One region of the Paenibacillus sp. FSL M8-0228 genome, then DNA from elsewhere that is predicted to be linked to it. Evidence: a T-box and tRNA genes for the amino acid it is inferred to sense, from the RefSeq annotation. Region 1 holds a T-box; the other holds one or more tRNA genes.
The links. The T-box of region 1 lies ahead of ileS (isoleucine--tRNA ligase). A T-box ahead of a tRNA ligase gene usually reads a tRNA of that ligase, here a tRNA-Ile.
Positions count from the first base shown of each region.

Region 2: it has a tRNA-Ile gene. The T-box ahead of ileS (isoleucine--tRNA ligase) is inferred to sense a tRNA for this amino acid. The anticodon was not compared.

Region 1 covers NZ_JBBOXA010000001.1:3,732,883-3,744,841, forward strand. Annotated here, with positions in the region: gene ileS (isoleucine--tRNA ligase) at 1-2,612, opposite strand, end outside; T-box leader at 2,692-2,973, opposite strand; gene MKY98_RS16655 (DivIVA domain-containing protein) at 3,141-3,650, opposite strand; gene MKY98_RS16660 (YlmH family RNA-binding protein) at 3,823-4,605, opposite strand; gene MKY98_RS16665 (YggT family protein) at 4,614-4,871, opposite strand; gene MKY98_RS16670 (cell division protein SepF) at 4,879-5,331, opposite strand; gene MKY98_RS16675 (YggS family pyridoxal phosphate-dependent enzyme) at 5,322-6,023, opposite strand; gene pgeF (peptidoglycan editing factor PgeF) at 6,032-6,916, opposite strand; gene MKY98_RS16685 (YlmC/YmxH family sporulation protein) at 6,998-7,342, opposite strand; gene sigG (RNA polymerase sporulation sigma factor SigG) at 7,455-8,237, opposite strand; gene sigE (RNA polymerase sporulation sigma factor SigE) at 8,334-9,074, opposite strand; gene spoIIGA (sigma-E processing peptidase SpoIIGA) at 9,180-10,166, opposite strand; gene ftsZ (cell division protein FtsZ) at 10,355-11,479, opposite strand; gene ftsA (cell division protein FtsA) at 11,547-11,959, opposite strand, start outside.
Region 2 covers NZ_JBBOXA010000001.1:396,578-408,536, forward strand. Annotated here, with positions in the region: gene MKY98_RS01700 (ROK family protein) at 1-537, shown strand, start outside; gene MKY98_RS01705 (FAD-dependent oxidoreductase) at 563-2,173, shown strand; rRNA gene MKY98_RS01710 (16S ribosomal RNA) at 2,570-4,125, shown strand; rRNA gene MKY98_RS01715 (23S ribosomal RNA) at 4,480-7,409, shown strand; rRNA gene rrf (5S ribosomal RNA) at 7,561-7,677, shown strand; tRNA gene MKY98_RS01725 (tRNA-Ile) at 7,714-7,790, shown strand; tRNA gene MKY98_RS01730 (tRNA-Ala) at 7,813-7,888, shown strand; tRNA gene MKY98_RS01735 (tRNA-Asn) at 7,893-7,968, shown strand; tRNA gene MKY98_RS01740 (tRNA-Met) at 8,004-8,077, shown strand; tRNA gene MKY98_RS01745 (tRNA-Ser) at 8,081-8,172, shown strand; tRNA gene MKY98_RS01750 (tRNA-Glu) at 8,205-8,276, shown strand; tRNA gene MKY98_RS01755 (tRNA-Val) at 8,283-8,358, shown strand; tRNA gene MKY98_RS01760 (tRNA-Met) at 8,389-8,462, shown strand; tRNA gene MKY98_RS01765 (tRNA-Asp) at 8,488-8,564, shown strand; tRNA gene MKY98_RS01770 (tRNA-Phe) at 8,631-8,703, shown strand; tRNA gene MKY98_RS01775 (tRNA-Thr) at 8,730-8,805, shown strand; tRNA gene MKY98_RS01780 (tRNA-Tyr) at 8,810-8,895, shown strand; tRNA gene MKY98_RS01785 (tRNA-His) at 8,915-8,987, shown strand; tRNA gene MKY98_RS01790 (tRNA-Gln) at 9,005-9,079, shown strand; tRNA gene MKY98_RS01795 (tRNA-Lys) at 9,084-9,159, shown strand; tRNA gene MKY98_RS01800 (tRNA-Leu) at 9,174-9,261, shown strand; tRNA gene MKY98_RS01805 (tRNA-Gly) at 9,268-9,342, shown strand; tRNA gene MKY98_RS01810 (tRNA-Cys) at 9,353-9,423, shown strand; tRNA gene MKY98_RS01815 (tRNA-Arg) at 9,450-9,526, shown strand; tRNA gene MKY98_RS01820 (tRNA-Pro) at 9,550-9,623, shown strand; tRNA gene MKY98_RS01825 (tRNA-Gly) at 9,633-9,703, shown strand; gene MKY98_RS01830 (PAS domain-containing sensor histidine kinase) at 9,906-11,009, opposite strand; gene MKY98_RS01835 (response regulator) at 11,002-11,655, opposite strand; gene MKY98_RS01840 (GAF domain-containing protein) at 11,798-11,959, opposite strand, start outside.

The sequences.
Region 1 (11,959 bases):
TTCTTGCCTGCTACTTTCAAATTCAGTTTCAGTGTAAAATCTACAAAGCCGCTATCGTCCGTCTCAACATGAATATGCTTCACGTTAATCTCATCTTTGATGATATCCTCATAGCCACTCAGTTCAAAATCTTGATCCATGGATAGAATCAACTCGGACAACGGTTGACGCGTTTTCAAACCCGTTTCGTTGCGGACGTTACGCGCCAATTCGACAACACGACGTGCCGTTTCCATATCTCGTTCCAATTCCAGATCGATCAAGGATTCATTGGCAGTCGGATAATCATCCAGATGAACACTTTCCCCGTTACTCAGGTTGAGGTAAATATCCTCTGCAAGCAGTGGTGTAAACGGCGCAAGCAGTTTGGCAGTCGTTAACAGCACTTCAGTCAGTGTACGGTATGCATCCAGCTTATCTTCTGTAAGACCATTGCCCCAGAATCGGTCGCGTGAACGACGGATATACCAGTTGCTCAGCTCATCCACAAACGACTCAATTGCTTTGGATGAGTTCAGGAAGTCATTTACAGCCAGCGCTTTGTCCACTACCAAAATCAGGCTGTTCAGACGGGACAAAATCCAGCGATCCAACTTATGAGCCGATGGTTTGAACGGGTGCTGTGCCGGATCAAATCCGTCGATATCCGCATATAAGGTCAGAAAAGCATGTGTATTCACAAGCGTATCTACCAGCTTCGATTTAGCCTCACCTACGATTCCTTTGGAAAAACGTTTGCTATTCCATGGTGCACTATCGGACAACAATGCCCAGCGGAAAGCATCTGTACCATACTCGTCAATCACTTCCCACGGATCAATAACATTACCCTTTGATTTGGACATTTTCTGCCCTTGCTCATCCAGTACATGGCCTGTCGCCATGACAGCTTTATAAGGAGCTTTGCCAGTCAGCATAGTCGAAACCGCAAGCAAGCTATAGAACCAGCCACGAGTCTGGTCAATTCCTTCACAGATCATATCTGCCGGAAATTGCTGCTCAAACGTTTCATTATTTTCAAAAGGATAATGATGCTGTGCAAACGGCATGGAGCCGCTATCAAACCATACGTCGATCACTTCCGGTGTACGAGTCATTTCGTATTTACCGCATTGGCTACGAACCTTAATATCATCTACATATGGTTTGTGCAGCTCGATGTCCGCTGGTACGTCGCCAATCGCACGTTCCCTCAATTCAGCAATACTATGCGGAGCAAACTGTTCTCCAGTTTCCTCACAAACCCAGATGTTTAGCGGTGTACCCCAATAGCGATCACGACTGATGTTCCAATCCACCAGTTCCTCCAAAAACTTGCCAAAACGTCCTTCACGTACATGACCCGGATACCATTCGACTTCGCTGTTGTTGGCAATCAGTTGATCCTTGATCGCAGTTGTTTTGATAAACCAACTGTCCATAGCATAGTACAATAATGGAGTATCGCAACGCCAGCAGAACGGATAGCTATGCTCGTATTTTTCCTTGCTGTACAGCAGGCCTTTTTCGGACAGCATTTTTACAATATCTACATCACAGTCTTTCACAAAACGACCTGCAAAATCAGTGATTTCCTCTACATAGTTACCTTGAAGATCCACTACGTTGATGAACTCAACACCATTTTCACGACATACCCGGTAATCATCTTCACCATGCGCTGGAGCCATATGAACGATACCTGTACCGCTGGAATCTGTTACGAACTTCGCACCCAGAATCTGATTACCCTTCTCAACCTGAAAATACGTAAATGGCGGGGTATAGGTTTGGCCAACCAGTTCTGAACCAGATAGCGTGCCAATCACTTCATGCTCGCCTTTAATGACGTCTTCAACCAGATTTTTAGCAACGATGTATACACCGTCTTCCTGCTTCACACGTGCATATTCCAGTTCAGGGTTGACGGCGAGCGCCACGTGACTCGGCAAGGTCCAAGGTGTTGTCGTCCAAGCCAGTACATATTCACCACTACTATGCAACTTGAACTTGGCCGTGGCACTCAGATCCTTTACATCTTTGTAGCCCTGCGCTACTTCATGAGAACTAAGCGTTGTCTGACAATCCGGACAATACGGACTCACACGATGACCACGATACAGCAGATCTTTTTCATGAATGGTCGCCAAAATGTTCCATACGCTCTCGATATAGTTATTATCCAATGTAATGTACGGGTTATCGAGGTCTGTCCAGTATCCGATCGCTTCGGTTAGATCACGCCATTGTTGCTCGTACTCAAACACGCTCGCCTTACATTTTTTTATAAACTTTTCAACGCCGTATTCTTCAATTTCAGGTTTATGGGAGATCCCCAGTTGCTTCTGTACACCTAATTCTACCGGCAAGCCATGCGTGTCCCAGCCTGCCTTACGTACGACGCGGTATCCCTTCATTGTCTGATAGCGGCCCACAAAATCCTTAATTACACGGCCCAGCACGTGACCGATATGCGGTTTACCGTTAGCTGTTGGTGGGCCCTCATAGAACACAAAATTTGGCTTTCCTTCACGATTTGTAATGGATTTACGGAATGTGTCCTCCTGCTTCCATTTGCTCAGGATGCGCAGGTCACGGGACCGTGCTTTTTCTTTAACATCCACTCTGTTCATACTGTCATACTCCCTCTCTGCTCATCATTGATTTCCCTAGCATTTCCTAAAAAAAGCAACAAAAAAAGCCCCATCCCTGTAAAGGGACGAGACTGTGCTCGCGTTACCACCCTGATTCCGTAAAAATAGACCATTCTAAAAATACAGTCTCATCACGGCTCTCTGAGCCCCACTCAACTACAGCAGGGCGCCATTATAACGCATGGCAAACGGTGATTGCTTACACACGCCATACATCTTAAGCGCTTCAGCTCACTTCTCCGGGAGGATCTTCGGTCATGTTCTGAACGTTGGCTTGCACCGGAAGGCCAACTCTCTGAGGGACAAATCATGACGTACTCGTTCCCATCAACGAATTAAACATGTTAAATTCATCGAATATTAAACAGCAACATCGTTGCCTTGAATAACAACCATCAGCCGACGGACGGACAATCGTTGAATTCAGTATAGTATTTACAGTTATAGCCTGTTTAAAGTGAAAAGTCAACCCTAACAACGTCTAATAAAAGCTTGTCAGAAATGAAATTAGTAAATTTCTTTCATCTCACGCTCGCGCTCCAGTACTTCGCGTTCCCGGTTTTCAAGAGCTTCCCAGCCGTCTTGGCTTAACAAGTCAAGCTGTGCTTCCACCAGTGTACGAAACCGTGCTCGGTAAATCGATGCCTGCTTCTTCAGCTCTTCAACCTCCAACGCGATCTTGCGGGATTTGGACAATGCTTCGTTCACAATACGGTCCGCATTTTTTTCCGCTTCCTTCACGATCAGTTGGGATTCTTTCTTGGCGTTGTTACGAACTTCATCTGCGGCTTCCTGCGCTACGATAATCGTCTTACTCAGCGTATCCTCAATAGTCGCGAAATGATCGAGCTTCTCCTGTACGTTCAACAACTCGGTGCTCAGTTCTTTATTTTCACGAATAACGCCCTCGTAATCTTTGATCACCTGATCCAAAAATTCATTAACCTGATCCTCATCATAACCGCGAAGCCGGCGGGCAAATTCCTTGTTATGTATATCCAATGGCGTTAATGGCATGCCGTCCACCTCCTATAAGATTGACAAAAAATACATTTTCCGCGTCACGACGCTCACTATCATCTATCGGTCATCATACCCCGTTTTGTGAATACTGTACAGAGCAAAATCGTTCCAGTTCTTCGCTATAGCTTAATTCTTTCGACAGAAAGCTCGTGATTCCTGCCTACAGCTATACAAACTTACCAATTTTGACACGGAATCTTCCCTTTTTTGTCATCCCGTCTGTTTCAAGCACTTTGAAACGCCCAAAACCCTGCATGGAAATAACGTCTCCAGCTTTAAGTGGAGTGGATGGATTCTCCTCCACCTTCCAATTTACCCTGCACCGTCCCGCCCGAATCGGTGTTAATATTTTACTGCGGCTTAGCTTGTACACATCGCTAGCAATACCGTCCAGACGCAAAGAAGCGACCGTCAGGTCTAGCGTCTCTAATGCAACTTCCTTCGTTCGCAGACTCGCTACAGGCAATAGTTCTGTCCATACATGAACACGGTGTACCTGCTGCAAATGCATCGTCATAAAATTACCGATCTCTGAAGCTACCAATACATGACACCCATCATCCAGTACATGAATATCTCCAATTTTCCCACGTTTGATTCCAAGTCCCAGTAGGGCACCTAGATAATCACCGTGCTCAAGGGTACCTATTTTAAGATCGTCAGATGTGATGGAAAGGACCTGAATCCCCATCTCCTCACCGTCCAAATACGAATAATCGGGCGCAATCAGCGCCCGCTTTCGTTCCGAAGCCATGTATCCGCCATCTACCCTAATCGTGACCTTGTCTTCCTTCGAAGCAAGTGTCTCCAATATGTACTGTTGGCGCGGGTCCAAAAAATCAGTCAGCTTCTGCTCATGATAAGCCCCCGCATGACTGATCCATTCGGAAGCACGATCCACATAATCCCGTTCATCCGGGTGAAAATGCTCATAAATCTCAGTTCGCATAACTTCTCCTAGACGAGCTTACCAATTAAAGAAATCAAACCGTACGACGCAAAACGCAGAGCAATCAGCGCAACGATGGGAGAAATATCAATCATCCCGAAGATTGGCGGTATAAACCTGCGAAAAGGAGACAAATACGGCTCCACAAACTTGGCAAGTAAATCACCAATCACACTCTCTCTAGCATTAGGAAGCCATGACAGCAGAACATATGCAATGATCATGTACGAATAAATCTGAAATAGCCAGTAAATTACCTCGATCAAGAAAAGTTCACCTCATTCTGTTAAGTTCTTGTTCAGTGTCAGCCAGTATTTCCGTAATAGAGCCTTGAATCTCAACCGTATCTGGTGTACACAGAAAAATATTGTTCCCGACTTTGGAAATACCACCACCCAGTGCATACACAGTACCACTCAAAAAATCAATAATGCGTAGCGCCTGATCCTTGCGAATTCGTTGCAAATTGACTACGACGGTGCGATGGGAACGGATATGGTCGGCAATTTCCTGTGCTTCATCATAAGAACGCGGCTCATACAGGACAACTTTCACATTTTTCTGTGAATGGATGCTGACAACATTAGTGCCCTTCTGGTTCTTACGTTTATCAAAGCTTGGGGTTTCAATTTCTTGATCTTCCTGCGTATTCATAACCTCTCGCTCTATAACTTCCTCTTCTTCCTGAAGCCCCAGAAAGTTCATGAACTTATTCATTACGCCCAATGGAAATCCTCCTCTCGTCCGACCAGTACGGAACCAAGCCGCAGCCAGGTCGCTCCTTCTTCAACCGCCACTTCAAAATCATTGGACATCCCCATAGACAAGTGAACGATGGGTTCCCTGGTCAAGGCTTGTCCATTTAACCTATCCCGTAATTCACGCAATCCCCGAAACACAGGCCGAGTTTTTTCCGGGTCTTCCTCATGAGGAGCCATCGTCATCAAGCCAATCACGTCCACATGTTCCAGCTCGCGAATTTGTTCCAAAAAGGGGACAACCGCCTCAGAGGACAAGCCATATTTGGACATTTCCCCAGAAATATTGACTTGCACAAAAGCTTTAACTCGCAGTCCCAGAGCAGCTGCCTTCTTATCCAATTCCTGAGCGAGTGATAAGCGGTCAAGCGAATGTATAAATTTAAATTTTCCAATTACATCTTTAACCTTATTCGTTTGGAGATGACCAATAAAATGCCACGTTCCCCGGTCACCCAGCTTACTCCATTTATCCGCAGCATCCTGCCAGCGATTTTCGCCCACATGCTCTAAGTCGCTATCCAATACCGATGTCATTGTCGCCGCCGAAACATATTTCGTGACAGCGATCACATTTACTTCATCACGCGAACGTCCGCTTCGGGCACATGCCGCTTCTACACGGGCATTCACTTCTTTAATTCGTTCCTCCAAAGACACGGGAGGACTCACCTCTCTTCCAGACCAATCCAACTCGCCATTCTTCCTGTGACGCCGCCTTCTTTGCGATATGAAAAAAACAAATCGCTACGGCTACTCGTGCATAAGGTAGTACATTCGATATGGCTCGGCAATATTCCTGCTTTCATCATAATGTGTCGATTGCATTGTTTCAAGTCAAGTAGTGTTTTACCGTCGGCTAAGGGGAAGTAAACAGAACCTTCCCATTTATCATTACCCGGGCAATCATGCTCCAAAACCCGAATTTGGTTCATCACGTGCTCATCCACCTCATAGGATTCAGAACCAATGGAAGGACCAATAGCTGCTAGTATATCAGACGGCTGAGATCCATATTCGTTTTGCATGGTCTGTACCATTTTCAATGCGATTTCCGCAACGGTTCCCTTCCAGCCTGCATGCGCCAACCCAATCACACGGCGCACTGGATCACAAAAATATAAGGGTACACAGTCTGCATAAAAAGACGTCAGCAAAATGCCAGGTACATTCGTCAACAGTCCATCTGTGTCCTGAAAAGCGGATGCACGATCTATAAAGCCCCGCCCGCGGTCAGTAGCCTTGACCACAGCAACATGATGACCATGAACCTGCTCACCGCACGTCCATGCTTCAGCAGCAAAACCAAGTTGCTCTGCAATGAGCCGCCGGTTACGAATGACTTTCTCGGGGTCATCCCCTACATGAAACGCACAGTTCAGACTAGCGTAGGGAACCTCACTGACACCTCCATGACGACCTGTAAAACCCGCTGTTAATCCCTGAACCTGTCGTTCCCAGGATTGAATATATAACAACTCCGGTACGGGACGTCCGCCATCTTGCATTGGCATAGCCCCCGTAGCCTCGGTATTCATTACAAATGGTTCCATTCATTCTCACCTCTACTGCCCAGTGTACCAAAAAGCCGCCGCTGTGTCTTCACAACATACTAAATTACGTGTCCCTCTTGTTCAAAAGACCCGTCGGTCATTCCGCTCCTGACGTTCGATATACGGCTTTTCCTCCCTTTCATCCGGTGGATCATGCAATCCCTCCAATCGAACAAGCACAACATCCGAACCAATTTTCACAATGTTGCGCCACGGAATAACCAATTCGCTTCCCCCTCCAAACCAGCCCATGAATCGACTGCTGCCCGGAACCACAATAGCTTCAATTTTCCCTTGTCGTACGTCAATCTCCAGATCACTGATTTGTCCCAGACGTCGCCCATCTACAATGTTAATGACATCCTTGGTTTGAAACTCGGAAATTTTCATGGCTCTTACTGACGTTTCCGGTGCACTCACACGCATCACATCCTTTAATTCACTATATGAGCGAAAGAGCCCAAAAAATGTCCTGTAAACGCAAAAACGATCCGGATAGGATCGTTTTTATCGCTGAATCATTCCAGCATTCATTTCATTAGGACTTTACATGTTTTTGCATTTGCTGAATAGCCGACTTCTCTAATCTTGAAACCTGGGCTTGAGAGATACCGATTTCGTCGGCAACCTCCATTTGCGTCTTTCCTTCATAAAAACGCATAGACAATATCATCTTTTCACGCTGGCCCAGGCGATGCATCGCTTCCCGCAGAGCGATTTCCTCAATCCATGAGACGTCTTTATTTCTGTCATCACTGATCTGATCCATCACATAGATTGGGTCGCCCCCGTCGTGATATATCGGCTCGAACAGCGAAACCGGATCCTGAATTGCATCCAACGCGAACACAACATCTTCTTTAGGCACATTCAGTGCCTCTGAAATTTCAAAAATCGTGGGTTCCCGCGAGTTCAGATTCGTCAGACTGTCCCGCACCTGAAGCGCCTTATATGCAATATCCCGTAACGAACGGGATACTCGGATCGGATTGTTATCCCGCAAATAACGGCGGATCTCTCCGATAATCATCGGCACCGCGTAAGTGGAGAACTTTACGTTTTGCGAAAGGTCAAAATTATCAATCGCCTTCATTAGGCCGATACATCCTACCTGAAACAAATCGTCCACAAACTCTCCCCGATTGTTAAATCGTTGAATCACACTCAGGACGAGTCGGAGATTGCCGTTGACCAATTTTTCTCTGGCTGATCGTTCATTATTTTGCTGAAGTGATGTGAACAACTCGCGCATTTCTGCATTGGTTAATACCGGCAGTTTGGCGGTATCCACACCGCAAATTTCCACTTTGTTTCGGGTCATCGTGTCTTACCTCCCAAGGAGCAACATTAATGTACATTATCTCCTGAGGGCATTTTTTTATTCGCCGTTTCCATCGCTTCCGGATATACCCATGCATTATACCATTTTATTAAATTCTTTTCGTAAGCGCTTTATTATTCGTTTTTCCAGACGCGAAATATACGATTGCGAGATACCCAACAGGTCAGCAACATCCTTCTGTGTCTTCTCTTCTCCGTCTTGTAAGCCGAAGCGCAGCTCCATAATCAAACGCTCTCGATCCGTCAACTTATCCAGTGCTTTATGCAATAATTTACGGTCTACCTGCTCTTCAATATTACGGTAAATGGTATCATTTTCCGTCCCCATCACATCGGAAAGCAACAACTCGTTACCGTCCCAATCAATATTCAGAGGCTCATCAAAAGAAACTTCCGTTCTTGTTTTACTATTGCGACGCAAATACATCAAAATCTCATTCTCAATGCATCGGGACGCATAGGTGGCAAGTTTGATTTTCTTCTCCGGATCAAAAGTGTTAACCGCTTTGATTAGTCCAATAGCACCGATGGATACGAGATCTTCAATGTTGATGCCCGTATTCTCAAATTTGCGGGCAATATATACGACTAACCGCAAATTTCTTTCGATTAGCATCGACCGTACTGCCGCATCTCCAGAAGAAAGTTTTCCCAGCAAATATTCTTCTTCGTCTCTCGTCAGCGGTGGGGGGAGCGCCTCGCTGCCGCCAATATAATAAATTTCTTCACTTTTCAGCCCAAGTAAAAATAAAATACGATAATATTGCAGTTGCAACGCTAGCCTAATTTTCATCTTCAATTTCATCTGTTCCCGCATATCATTCTCCCCCTTTTGAAAATAGTGCAATTCCTGCTGTGCTCCGTGCATTTCACCATTGGATATTTCTTGTCGCCTTCAAACATCATTTTGTGTTATGCTCCATCATCCTGATTCTGTAAAATGTTCACTCAAATGTGCATCTCGTTTCTGGTTGGTATCAGCACTGCCCCCTTCTTGTGCCGTCACATCCGGGTGGATGATGGCGCGATACTTCCCCTCTGCCGACAATGTTCCCCCGTCCAAGCCAATCAACACTCGATGATGTACAAAATGAACCCCATTCATCACCACCTCTACCCGGTCTGGTTTAAGGGCAAGCATAAAGGAATGACTGCGGTTAATTCCACGATAGGGGACGAGACGAACACGATCCTGCCAGCTAAACGATTCGTCTCCCAGTTCCATCACCAGTTGGTCAGCATTACCCTCAGAACATTTTTGGAGCCAGGAAGCGGGCAAATACGACTCCCACAATGCTGCCTCCATGACCATCACCGGGGTTCGGGTCAAAGGATCATGGAGCTGGTTACCTGTATCCAACAAGCCTGTACACTCAATATGATCCTGCCCAATCCACACCTGCACTTGTCCCAGAAACCCACTCATCCTTTCTGTGCGCTGCTTTGAGGACTGCACAATTCGAAAGAAAAGCATCACTCCGCCAAATGCGCATAAAATAAACCAGAATGCAATTTTCAGTTCAAAAGACATTCCTCCTGAAGCGGTGTACCAGATGCCATTAAACAATTCCCCCGTATTTTGGAGAAAATAATGCATCCCCAAAATGCCACCTGCAGCTACAAAATTGATCATGTAAAAGGCACCCATTGTACGAAGATACTTTTGCATGCTGCCAAATCCAAAAGCCACCAGCAGCATTATGACCGATAATGCCAGCTTGATCAGGAACGTAAATAAAAAGGACAGTTCCGGCACAAACATCATGACCACGTACATTGCGCCGATTCCAGCTGAAGCCATCAACCTCCACCACACCGGACGGATTTTTCTCATCCAAGCGGTGACCATCAGCAGCACAGCATCAATGAACAAATTGGCCAAAAAAATCAAGTCGATATAAACAACCAAGGCTTCACCCGCCCAGCGTTTGCAGGATAGGCTTAAGTATAGTAGTCATGCTGTTCAAAGTCTGTCTAACGGTGGGGACGGTGACCGACTAATTTTGTCGGAAAGAGGAGAAGCACCTGAACTGCAGGATACGTAAAACAGAAAGAAGCCCGCATCTCCAGGGAGAATGCGGGCAGTCTGAATTGAAACTAGTTATCGTTATTATTATTGCGCGAACGGTTACGTAAAAATGTAGGAATGTCTAATTGATCACTGCTTTGAGTGTTACCAAATGGACGCAAGTTAGGAGAGCCTTTTTCCGCCGATTCGGAAGTAGCCGGGTTAGCTACCGGTTTACGTCCCGGTGCCGGTTGACTTGGCTTGCCTTCAAAGCCAGTGGCAATGACGGTAACCTTGATCTCTTCTTTCAACTCTTCGTCAATGATAGCACCAAAAATCATGTTTACTTCCGGATCGGAAGCCGATGTTACAATTTCAGCTGCCTCATTAACCTCATACAGAGACAGGTTGTTGCCGCCAGTGATGTTCATAATCACACCGCGAGCACCTTCAATGGATGTCTCCAACAACGGGCTCATGATCGCCTTGCGTGCTGCTTCAGCCGCACGATTTTCACCAGTTGCTTCGCCAATCCCCATCAAAGCGGAGCCACGCTCCGTCATGATCGTCTTAACGTCAGCAAAGTCAAGATTGATTAGACCCGGTACAGCGATCAAATCTGAAATACCTTGTACCGCCTGACGCAGAACATTGTCCGCTTCACGGAATGCTTCCAACATCGGGGTTTTCTTGTCCACAATTTCAAGCAAGCGGTCATTCGGGATTACAATCAAAGTGTCTACTTTTTCTTTTAATCCCTCAATACCAAGTTCAGCTTGATTGGAGCGCTTACGCCCTTCAAACGTGAACGGTCGGGTTACCACGCCTACAGTCAGCGCGCCGCATTCCTTGGCAATTTCAGCAATGACAGGAGCCGCTCCGGTTCCTGTACCGCCACCCATTCCCGCCGTTACGAATACCATATCCGCACCTTTGAGCGTATTCATAATGAGCTCACGCGACTCTTCAGCCGCTTTTTTACCCACATCCGGGTTAGCGCCGGCACCCAGACCGCGGGTCAGCTTATCGCCAATTTGAAGCTTATGCTCAGACTTCGCTAAATGAAGTGCCTGGGCATCTGTATTGACTGTAATGAACTCCACACCCTGAACACCATTTTCGATCATTCGGTTAACCGCATTGCTGCCGCCGCCTCCGACGCCGATCACTTTAATTTGAGCCAAGCTCTCCATTTCAAAATCAAATTCCAACATACTATTCCATCTCCCCCTCAATGTGCATGGATGGCCCGTCCATGATTGGCATAATTAGCAATGAACGTTATATAAATTCACTGAACATATTTTTTAAGCGTTCAATCAACCCCTGCTTTTGCTCGCCTTCCGCAACGGGACTACTGCTTTTGGTTCGGTTAGTCGGCTTCTTGGCACTTCCGCCACTGTTGCTAACGCTAGTCGATCTTCCGCGATAGTAACGAATAGCATTATGCAAGATTCCTACTCCGCTCGTGTAGCCCGGATCCCTTACACCGATAAAATCAGGTACGGCGATCCTTACGGAAGCGGCCAGTTCGCTTTGTGCCACCTGAAGTACACCAGGCATGGAGACGGTGCCTCCGGTAAGTATATAACCTCCCGGAAGCTCTGTGTAACCCAAGCGCTTAACTTCCGCCTGAATGAGTTGAAAAATTTCCTGCACTCTCGGCTCAATAATAGCAGCCAAATCCTGCTGGT
Region 2 (11,959 bases), 3.3 Mb from region 1:
GGAGCGGGGAAGGGCAAGCGACGCTTGGTGATGCTCACGTTGGGAACAGGTGTCGGAGGTGCATATATGGAAAATGGCCTCTTGTGCAGAGGGGCTCATTGGAGCGGCGGTGATTGGGGGCACAGTATTCTATTCCCCGGAGGACACCCCTGTAATTGCGGAAGAAAAGGGTGCGCCGAGCAATATGTATCGGGGAGCGCCCTCTTACGTCGAGGTAGGGAACACGTCGGTAAATTGTACCGCTCGGGGAACGAGATTGTGAAAGAAGCCGCTCACGGTAACCAGGAAGCAATCCAGGTGCTGGATGATTACACCGCAGATTTAGCTGTACTTCTAGCTAACATCTCAGTGACTCTTGATCCTGAGGGGATCATTGTAGGCGGAGGAGTATCGGACACGGGAGAGGTCTGGTGGCCCATGCTGGAAAAGCATCTGCACCCATTTGGAGTTCAAACGGAAGTAAGTCGGGCATTGTTGGGCAATCGCGCTGGAATTATCGGTGCTGCACGGCTTGCCTTCGAAATGACCGAGTCCTAGTACAAGAATGAAAGGGGAACGAACCATGACGCAAAAACGGCTTGATACCGACATTGTTGTGATTGGCGGAGGTCTGGGGGGGACATCGGCAGCTCTTGCGGCGGCGAAGGCTGGCATGAGAGTCATCGTGACAGAGGAGACGGACTGGTTAGGGGGGCAGTTAACTTCACAGGCGGTTCCCCCAGATGAGCATCGATGGATCGAACAATTTGGTTGCACAGCAACATACCGTGAGTTCCGTAATCGTGTACGTGACTATTACCGTCAGAACTATCCGTTAACCGAAGAAGCTCGAAATAATCCCATTCTCAACCCTGGGAACGGTTGGGTAAGCCGTCTGGCCCATGAACCACGGGTAGCTCTGCGGGTGCTTGAAGATATGCTCGCTCCCTATTTGAATACGGGGCGCGTTCATGTATACTATCACACCGTGCCTATTGCCGTTCAGACGGATGGGGACTGTATTACTTCTGTAACTGTCCGTACCTCGAATAGCGCTGATTATAAGTGTGGATTTAGAGTGCTGCACGGAGCGTTTTATCTGGATGCGACAGAGTGTGGTGATCTCCTTCCAATGGCAGGAGTGGAGCATACGAGTGGAGCGGAGTCGCGGGCTGCTACGGGTGAGCCTCATGCACTGGAGTGTGCTAACCCTTTTGATATGCAATCTATCACACATGTGGCTGCCGTAGACTATATTCCCCAGGAAAGCTTCATTATAGAGCGGCCGCAACAATATGATTTCTGGAGAAATTATATTCCTTCCTTTTCCCGTTTTCCGATTTTGAGCTGGTTTGCTACTGACGCGGATGATACCAGTAAACTAAAACAGTTCACATTGTTTCCTAACGATCAGGGCATTGTATCCTTATGGGATTATCGTCGTATTGTAGATCCCTCGATATGGAGCAAACCGCTAAATGATGGTGAGGTAACTCTTTTAAACTGGGCGCAAAATGATTATTACCTTGGGCCATTGATCGGTGTCACTGCTCAGGAGCAGGCAAAACATCGAGAAGGAGCGCGTGAGTTGACTCGTTCATTAATATATTGGCTTCAAACCGAAGCGCCCCGGTTAGATGGAGGGTTCGGCTATCCGGGAATTCGACTACGGGGTGATGTTCTCGGCACATCTGACGGTCTGGCTAAAACGGCTTATATTCGCGAGTCACGCCGAATTCAGGCCAAGTATATGATATCTGAGTTTGATGTAAGTCGTGAGCTTCGGGGAGAAGAGGGACCCAAGCGATATATAGATAGTGTAGGTGTAGGTAGCTATCATTTGGATCTTCATCCAACTACGGTATCTCAGCGAACATTCTACATCCCTAACTATCCTTATGAAATTCCATTGGGCTCACTTATTCCGGTGAGGGTGCGCAATTTACTTCCTGCCTGCAAAAATATAGGGATGACCCAAATAGCCAATGGCTGCTATCGATTGCATCCTACAGAATGGAATATAGGAGAATCATCAGGAAGTCTAGCGGCTTACTGTGTCTCCAACGAAGTATATCCCATTGAAGTGAGCCGATCAGCAGAGCATCTTGGATGTTTTCAAAATGTTCTTCTTCGCCAAGGTGTGGAACTGCACTGGCCTGCAGAGGTATTTGAGCCAGAGGAAGTCATCAGCTAATGAAGGGGCAACTAGCCCCTCGACTGATTTTAAATGAGCTGAAAGATGAGTGGATTTATTCTAAAATAAAAAAAACAAAAAAAAGTGCTTGCTAAGTTGCTGGGGTTTATGATATATTATTTGAGCTGACAACAAAACAGCAGTTTCAAAAGCGAAAAGCTTGGGTGAAATGATTTTTAAAAAAAAAGAAAAAAATAGCCCTTGCATTTTTGAAACGAACATGATATGATCTTATAGCTGCTGAAAAACGCAGCGAAAGAAAAATGTTTGATCTTTGAAAACTGAACAACGAGTGAGTAAAACGATTTTGTTCGCAAAATCAAACAAGAGATATTTTATCTCGTCAGTTTCAACATGAGCTTATCGCTCTTTCTATAAACCAGCTTCGGTTGGTCTTTAATGGAGAGTTTGATCCTGGCTCAGGACGAACGCTGGCGGCGTGCCTAATACATGCAAGTCGAGCGGGGTTAGTTAGAAGCTTGCTTCTAACTAACCTAGCGGCGGACGGGTGAGTAACACGTAGGCAACCTGCCCACAAGACAGGGATAACTACCGGAAACGGTAGCTAATACCCGATACATCCTTTTCCTGCATGGGCGAAGGAGGAAAGACGGAGCAATCTGTCACTTGTGGATGGGCCTGCGGCGCATTAGCTAGTTGGTGGGGTAAAGGCCTACCAAGGCGACGATGCGTAGCCGACCTGAGAGGGTGATCGGCCACACTGGGACTGAGACACGGCCCAGACTCCTACGGGAGGCAGCAGTAGGGAATCTTCCGCAATGGGCGAAAGCCTGACGGAGCAACGCCGCGTGAGTGATGAAGGTTTTCGGATCGTAAAGCTCTGTTGCCAGGGAAGAACGTCTTGTAGAGTAACTGCTACAAGAGTGACGGTACCTGAGAAGAAAGCCCCGGCTAACTACGTGCCAGCAGCCGCGGTAATACGTAGGGGGCAAGCGTTGTCCGGAATTATTGGGCGTAAAGCGCGCGCAGGCGGCTCTTTAAGTCTGGTGTTTAATCCCGAGGCTCAACTTCGGGTCGCACTGGAAACTGGGGAGCTTGAGTGCAGAAGAGGAGAGTGGAATTCCACGTGTAGCGGTGAAATGCGTAGAGATGTGGAGGAACACCAGTGGCGAAGGCGACTCTCTGGGCTGTAACTGACGCTGAGGCGCGAAAGCGTGGGGAGCAAACAGGATTAGATACCCTGGTAGTCCACGCCGTAAACGATGAATGCTAGGTGTTAGGGGTTTCGATACCCTTGGTGCCGAAGTTAACACATTAAGCATTCCGCCTGGGGAGTACGGTCGCAAGACTGAAACTCAAAGGAATTGACGGGGACCCGCACAAGCAGTGGAGTATGTGGTTTAATTCGAAGCAACGCGAAGAACCTTACCAGGTCTTGACATCCCTCTGACCGGTCTAGAGATAGACCTTTCCTTCGGGACAGAGGAGACAGGTGGTGCATGGTTGTCGTCAGCTCGTGTCGTGAGATGTTGGGTTAAGTCCCGCAACGAGCGCAACCCTTATGCTTAGTTGCCAGCAGGTCAAGCTGGGCACTCTAAGCAGACTGCCGGTGACAAACCGGAGGAAGGTGGGGATGACGTCAAATCATCATGCCCCTTATGACCTGGGCTACACACGTACTACAATGGCCGGTACAACGGGAAGCGAAGCCGCGAGGTGGAGCCAATCCTAGAAAAGCCGGTCTCAGTTCGGATTGTAGGCTGCAACTCGCCTACATGAAGTCGGAATTGCTAGTAATCGCGGATCAGCATGCCGCGGTGAATACGTTCCCGGGTCTTGTACACACCGCCCGTCACACCACGAGAGTTTACAACACCCGAAGTCGGTGGGGTAACCCGCAAGGGAGCCAGCCGCCGAAGGTGGGGTAGATGATTGGGGTGAAGTCGTAACAAGGTAGCCGTATCGGAAGGTGCGGCTGGATCACCTCCTTTCTATGGAGAATCGTTTCCTGCAACGGAAACATTCAAATATGAAGCATTAGCTTCAAAACTCAGGTTTAGGCCTGTTACTCACTCGTTGCTCAGTTTTGAGAGCTCAAACTCTCAACATACTGCATGAATATCATCTACTCGGTTGAGTTAGACCGATATTCACACAGGCTACAGTTTCATCGAAACTGTATTGCACCTTGAAAACTGGATACCGAAACGAAATTGCGTTTTAGAATATTCCTTTAAGCTGATCTTGTGTAAACAAGTGAAATAAAGGTAGCTGCCTTGAATTTCATTCACACGTAAGTGTTGAACCGAAATTCAAAGCAAATCGTATTTACGATGTAAATACTAGGTTAAGCTACAAAGAGCACACGGAGGATGCCTAGGCGCCAGGAGCCGACGAAGGACGTGGCGAACAACGATAAAGCCTCGGGGAGCTGTAAGCAAGCTTTGATCCGGGGATGTCCGAATGGGGAAACCCGGCTGTCTTCATCGACAGTCACTTTCTGCTGAATACATAGGCAGAATAGAGGCAGACCAGGGGAACTGAAACATCTAAGTACCCTGAGGAAGAGAAAACAATAGTGATTCCGTCAGTAGCGGCGAGCGAACGCGGATTAGCCCAAACCAAGGAGCTTGCTCCTTGGGGTTGTGGGACGTCTCACATGGAGTTACAAAGGAACCGGTTAGATGAAGAGGTCTGGAAAGGCCCGCCAGAGAAGGTAAAAGCCCTGTAGTTCAAAACTTGTTCTCTCCGAGACGGATCCCGAGTAGTGCGGGGCACGTGAAACCCCGTATGAATCCGGCAGGACCATCTGCCAAGGCTAAATACTCCCTGGCGACCGATAGTGAAGCAGTACCGTGAGGGAAAGGTGAAAAGCACCCCGGAAGGGGAGTGAAATAGATCCTGAAACCGTGTGCTTACAAGAAGTCAGAGCCCGATCTATGGGTGATGGCGTGCCTTTTGTAGAATGAACCGGCGAGTTACGTTCCCGTGCAAGGTTAAGGTGAAGAGCTGAAGCCGCAGCGAAAGCGAGTCTGAATAGGGCGATCTTTAGTACGTGGACGTAGACCCGAAACCGGGTGATCTACCCCTGTCCAGGGTGAAGGTGCGGTAACACGCACTGGAGGCCCGAACCCACGCATGTTGAAAAATGCGGGGATGAGGTGGGGGTAGCGGAGAAATTCCAATCGAACCCGGAGATAGCTGGTTCTCCCCGAAATAGCTTTAGGGCTAGCCTCGGAAAGAAGAATCGTGGAGGTAGAGCACTGATTGGGTGCGGGGCCCGCAAGGGTTACCAAGCTCAGTCAAACTCCGAATGCCATAGATTTAGTTCCGGGAGTCAGACAGTGAGTGCTAAGATCCATTGTCGAAAGGGAAACAGCCCAGACCATCAGCTAAGGTCCCCAAGTGTGTGTTAAGTGGGAAAGGATGTGGAGTTGCACAGACAACCAGGATGTTGGCTTAGAAGCAGCCACCATTGAAAGAGTGCGTAATAGCTCACTGGTCGAGTGACTCTGCGCCGAAAATGTAACGGGGCTAAACACACCACCGAAGCTATGGCTTGATGCTTGCATCAGGGGTAGGGGAGCGTTGAATGCGGGTTGAAGGTGTACCGTAAGGAGCGCTGGACTGCATTCAAGTGAGAATGCCGGTATGAGTAACGAAAAGATCTGTGAGAATCAGATCCGCCGAAAGCCTAAGGGTTCCTGAGGAAGGTTCGTCCGCTCAGGGTAAGTCGGGACCTAAGGCGAGGCCGATAGGCGTAGTCGAAGGACAACAGGTCGAAATTCCTGTACCACCGTAATCCGTTATGAGCGATGGGGTGACGCAGTAGGGTAGTGACGCGGACGGATGGATGTCCGTCTAAGCAGTGAGGCTGGTGTGTAGGCAAATCCGCACATCGTTAAGGCTGGGCTGTGATGGGGAGCGAAAATTGTAGTAGCGAAGGTCATGATCTCAGACTGCCAAGAAAAGCCTCTAGCCAGGAGAAGGTGCCCGTACCGCAAACCGACACAGGTAGGCGAGAAGAGAATTCTAAGGCGCGCGGAAGAACTCTCGTTAAGGAACTCGGCAAAATGACCCCGTAACTTCGGGAGAAGGGGTGCCTCGGTAGGGTGAATAGCCCGAGGGGGCCGCAGTGAAAAGGCCCAAGCGACTGTTTAGCAAAAACACAGGTCTGTGCGAAGCCGCAAGGCGAAGTATACGGGCTGACGCCTGCCCGGTGCTGGAAGGTTAAGGGGAGTGGTAAGCTCGCAAGAGCGAAGCTATGAACCGAAGCCCCAGTAAACGGCGGCCGTAACTATAACGGTCCTAAGGTAGCGAAATTCCTTGTCAGGTAAATTCTGACCCGCACGAATGGCGTAACGACTTGGGCGCTGTCTCAACGAGAGATCCGGTGAAATTTTAATACCTGTGAAGATGCAGGTTACCCGCGACAAGACGGAAAGACCCCATGGAGCTTTACTGCAGCTTGATATTGAATTTGGGTACGATCTGTACAGGATAGGTGGGAGCCGTCGAACTTTGAGCGCCAGCTTGAAGGGAGGCATCCTTGGGATACCACCCTGATCGTATCTAGGTTCTAACTTGGTACCGTAAACCGGTGCGAGGACAGTGTCAGGTGGGCAGTTTGACTGGGGCGGTCGCCTCCTAAAGAGTAACGGAGGCGCCCCAAGGTTCCCTCAGAATGGTTGGAAATCATTCGAAGAGTGCAAAGGCAGAAGGGAGCTTGACTGCGAGACCTACAAGTCGAGCAGGGACGAAAGTCGGGCTTAGTGATCCGGTGGTACCGCATGGAAGGGCCATCGCTCAACGGATAAAAGCTACCCTGGGGATAACAGGCTTATCTCCCCCAAGAGTCCACATCGACGGGGAGGTTTGGCACCTCGATGTCGGCTCATCGCATCCTGGGGCTGAAGTAGGTCCCAAGGGTTGGGCTGTTCGCCCATTAAAGCGGTACGCGAGCTGGGTTCAGAACGTCGTGAGACAGTTCGGTCCCTATCTGTCGTGGGCGTAGGAAATTTGAGAGGAGCTGTCCTTAGTACGAGAGGACCGGGATGGACGTACCGCTGGTGTACCAGTTGTTCCGCCAGGAGCACCGCTGGGTAGCTATGTACGGAAGGGATAAGCGCTGAAAGCATCTAAGCGTGAAGCCCCCCTCAAGATGAGATTTCCCAGTATGTAAGACCCCTTGAAGACGACGAGGTAGATAGGTTGGGGGTGGAAGTGCAGTAATGCATGGAGCTGACCAATACTAATCGGTCGAGGGCTTATCCTAAAGATAAAGCGCAATGAGTTTCGGATCCAGTTTTCAGGGTGTAACCTTGAAGGTATGTACAAGTGACATACGACAAGCGCATGGCTATTCATTCACACAATAAGTGATGAACCGAATAACCTTACGGAAGAATTTGCGTAGCAAATTCATGTTTGGTGGCGATAGCGGAGGGGTTCCACACGTACCCATCCCGAACACGACCGTTAAGCCCTCCAGCGCCGATGGTACTTGGACCGCAGGGTCCTGGGAGAGTAGGACGTCGCCAAGCGATATCCTTTAGAGGATGATAAATTTTTACATGTTAGGGCCTTTAGCTCAGCTGGTTAGAGCGCACCCCTGATAAGGGTGAGGTCGGTGGTTCGAGTCCACTAAGGCCCACCACTTCTAGAATAACAAAAAGATTGGGGCCATAGCTCAGCTGGGAGAGCGCCTGCCTTGCACGCAGGAGGTCAGCGGTTCGATCCCGCTTGGCTCCACCAATATTCCCTGATAGCTCAGTTGGTAGAGCACTCGACTGTTAATCGAGTTGTCACAGGTTCGAGTCCTGTTCGGGGAGCCATATTTTGAATATTTCTGACTTTTATATATTAAGGTGGCGGCGTAGCTCAGCTGGCTAGAGCGTACGGTTCATACCCGTGAGGTCGGGGGTTCGATCCCCTCTGCCGCTACTCGGAGAGATACCCAAGTGGCTATAAGGGGACCCTCTGCTAAGGGGTTAGACTGCGAAAGTGGTGCGAGGGTTCGAATCCCTCTCTCTCCGCCATAAATTTATTGAGACCAGAACTTATTTTGCAAGGCCCGTTGGTCAAGGGGTTAAGACACCTCCCTTTCACGGAGGTAACAGGGGTTCGAATCCCCTACGGGTCATAATATGGAGGCTTAGCTCAGCTGGGAGAGCATCTGCCTTACAAGCAGAGGGTCGGGGGTTCGATCCCCTCAGCCTCCACCATAAGAAAAATTGAGAAATGCTTTTTAATGTCGCGGGGTGGAGCAGTTCGGTAGCTCGTCGGGCTCATAACCCGAAGGTCGTAGGTTCAAATCCTGCCCCCGCAATTAATTTCCTATTGGAAATGCCTCTGGAACTGTGGTGTAGAGGCCTAACATGCCTGCCTGTCACGCAGGAGATCGCGGGTTCGAATCCCGTCAGTTCCGCCATTTTAGCTTCATATATAATTGGCATATATAGTGCGGATTATATGATGTAGTAATAAAATTTAATATGGCTCGGTAGCTCAGTCGGTAGAGCAGAGGACTGAAAATCCTCGTGTCGGCGGTTCGATTCCGTCCCGAGCCACCTTTCAAGTGGGAAATGAGTAATGTGCCGGTGTAGCTCAACTGGTAGAGCAACTGACTTGTAATCAGTAGGTTGGGGGTTCAAGTCCTCTCGCCGGCACCATTTTGGAGGATTAGCGAAGTGGCCAAACGCATCAGACTGTAAATCTGCTCCCTTACGGGTTCGGTGGTTCGAATCCATCATCCTCCACCAGTCTTTTCATAATCATATGGCGGTCGTGGCGAAGTGGTTAACGCACCGGACTGTGACTCCGGCATTCGTGGGTTCAAGCCCCATCGGCCGCCCTTTATTCTTAATTTATTGGGGATTAGCCAAGCGGTAAGGCAACGGACTTTGACTCCGTCATGCATAGGTTCAAATCCTATATCCCCAGCCATTAAGAGCCATTAGCTCAGTTGGTAGAGCACCTGACTTTTAATCAGGGTGTCGAAGGTTCGAGTCCTTCATGGCTCACCATTTATAATTATTTTGCGGTCGTGGCGGAATTGGCAGACGCGCACGGTTCAGGTCCGTGTGGGCTAACCCCCCGTGGAGGTTCGAGTCCTCTCGACCGCACCATATTTTGCGGACGTGGCTCAGCGGTAGAGCATCGCCTTGCCAAGGCGAGGGTCGCGGGTTCGATTCCCGTCGTCCGCTCCATTATCCATACGGCGCCATAGCCAAGTGGTAAGGCAAAGCTCTGCAAAAGCTTCATCCCCAGTTCAAATCTGGGTGGCGCCTTGACTACTCATTATGGAATTTAATATGCGCCCTTAGCTCAGCTGGATAGAGCGTTTGACTACGAATCAAAAGGCCGGGAGTTCGAATCTCTCAGGGCGCGCCATTTCTTAAAAAAATGTATAATGTCGGGATGTAGCTCAGCTTGGTAGAGCACCTGGTTTGGGACCAGGGGGTCGCATGTTCAAATCGTGTCATCCCGATACTGTTTTGCGGGTGTAGTTCAATGGTAGAACTCCAGCCTTCCAAGCTGGTAGCGTGGGTTCGATTCCCATCACCCGCTTTTTGCTATAGCGGATTCTTGTTGCCTCAGTGGTGACACCTTATAAATAAAGAGAGCCTGTCTGGGGACAGAGCTCTCTCTTTTTTTGTATTTATCCTCATGTAATCCACAATGTGTTGATTATCCATAATCTTCGGTATCGGTGTATATCGTTCTGATCATGCAACTGGTATACACCGATAACCGATCTAGTGGACAGTTTTTACACGGGAATGGTCAGCTGGATGGAGGTTCCCTCGTCTGGAGCAGAGGTTATGCTCATAAATCCCCCTACCCCTCTAGCTCGTTCTTCCATACTGAACAATCCAACTCCCTCTCCTTGGGACTTTCCAGAGAATCCAATGCCTTTATCCCGAATGGTCACTTGTATCATTTCATTTTGATCCTCAACGTCGACATATGCCTCTGCTACATCTGCGTATTTGGCTACATTCGTTAATGCCTCTTGTACAATCCGATAAATTGCAATTTCCTTGCGAATATCAACCCGTTTACGTAGATTGCATTGAAAATGCACCTCAATCCCGTAATGAGAACAGAAGTTTTCAATATAGGTTCTTATGGCTGGGACGACACCCAGATCATCCAGAACTGAGGGACGAAGTTCCCACGCTAGACCACGAACATCTTTGATGATGTCGGTCACCTGCGAACGGAGATTCTCCAGAGTAGCACTAGGTTGTTCGGCAAGTTGGCTATCCAATTGGATAATAAGTGAAAATAAGCTTTGCCCTATCCCATCATGCAGCTCTCTTGAAAAGCGTTTACGTTCTTCTTCCTGTATTTGCATGACTTGTGTCATCATAGACTGAAGTTCAGCTTCTACTCTCTTCAGTTTAGTGACCTCATTGCGGATCGCTAAGTACTGATAGGGTTTACCTTCCTCGTCCATAAACGGAACGATCGTAGTATTCACCCAGTAGTAGCTGTTATCTTTAGCACGATTACGTATTTCTCCTTGCCATACCTCACCTGAACGGATCGTAGTCCACAGGTTTTTCATGAAGGCGGGGGTATGATAGCCTGAATTAATGAGACGATGATCCTGACCGATCAGCTCTTCACGACTGTATTGCGAAATCTCACAGAACTTGTCGTTTACGTACTGAATAATACCTCGATGATCGGTCAAAGCAACGATGGAAGACGTATCTAGAGCAAATTTCAGATTGGATAATTGGTGGAGTGAGTTACGCAGCGCATGAAGAAAAGGGGATTCTGGTATATAAATTTCCAGATCATTCAGCAGTTTATCGGTTGATTCACCAAAGGCATGCTGCAGTAAAGGGTTAGAAGGTTCATTCATAATGGAGCAGCCCCTTTTTTAGTGCAAATTTGACTAGCTCAGGTCGTGTTTTCAAGTTAAGCTTCTCCATAAGATTGCTTTTATGGGACTCTACGGTTTTGACACTAATCACCAGATGCTCGGCAATTTCCTTGTTGGCATAACCTTTGGCTACCCAGGATAGAATCTCTTTCTCCCGCTCAGACAAGGATTCATAGGGTCCGGCTATGCCTTCCTGTTTGATTTTGTCCAGATATTCACTCATCAGTCGTTTGGTTGCATTCGGGTACAAATAGGCACTACCTTCGGCCACAGACTGGATGGCAGCGAGTAACTCCTCGTGAGGTGCGCTTTTTAAAATATATCCGGATGCTCCAGCTTGAATGGCTCGGAACAGATATTCTTCATCGTCATGCATCGTTAAAATAAGGACTTCTGTATCGGGCAGCTGTTTTTTTAATTCAGTGGTTGCTGTGAGACCATCTTTTCCAGGTGGCATGCTAAAATCCATGAGCACAACATGAGGTTGTAGCTCCACTGCCTTGCGGATTGCCTCATCCCCGTCTGCTGCATCTCCTACTACCTTAATACCGTTTTTGCCGTCCAATAGGGCCATGAGGCCAGAACGTACGACAACGTGATCATCCACTACTAGTATACGAATCAATTTGTCATCCCCTCGAACGGTAAAAAACCGTACGTTTTGTCATAATCATAGCAAATTTTAGGGATTTCAATCAACAAAGATAGTTAGGGACAGCTATATCAAGTATCTGATGAGGATCATTATCTATAGAAACATTGTTGAGCTATGGAGTGAGAGGGTAAGCACATAGTTGGCTAAGGCGTTGAGCTACTTGAGTAGCCTCGGCTATATCAGACTCTGTGAACATCCTCACATCACGATTACCAAGAAGCAGCACACCGTTGGGCAGATCCCCTGTGCTGGAAAAGGGAATGGCAACAGCAGA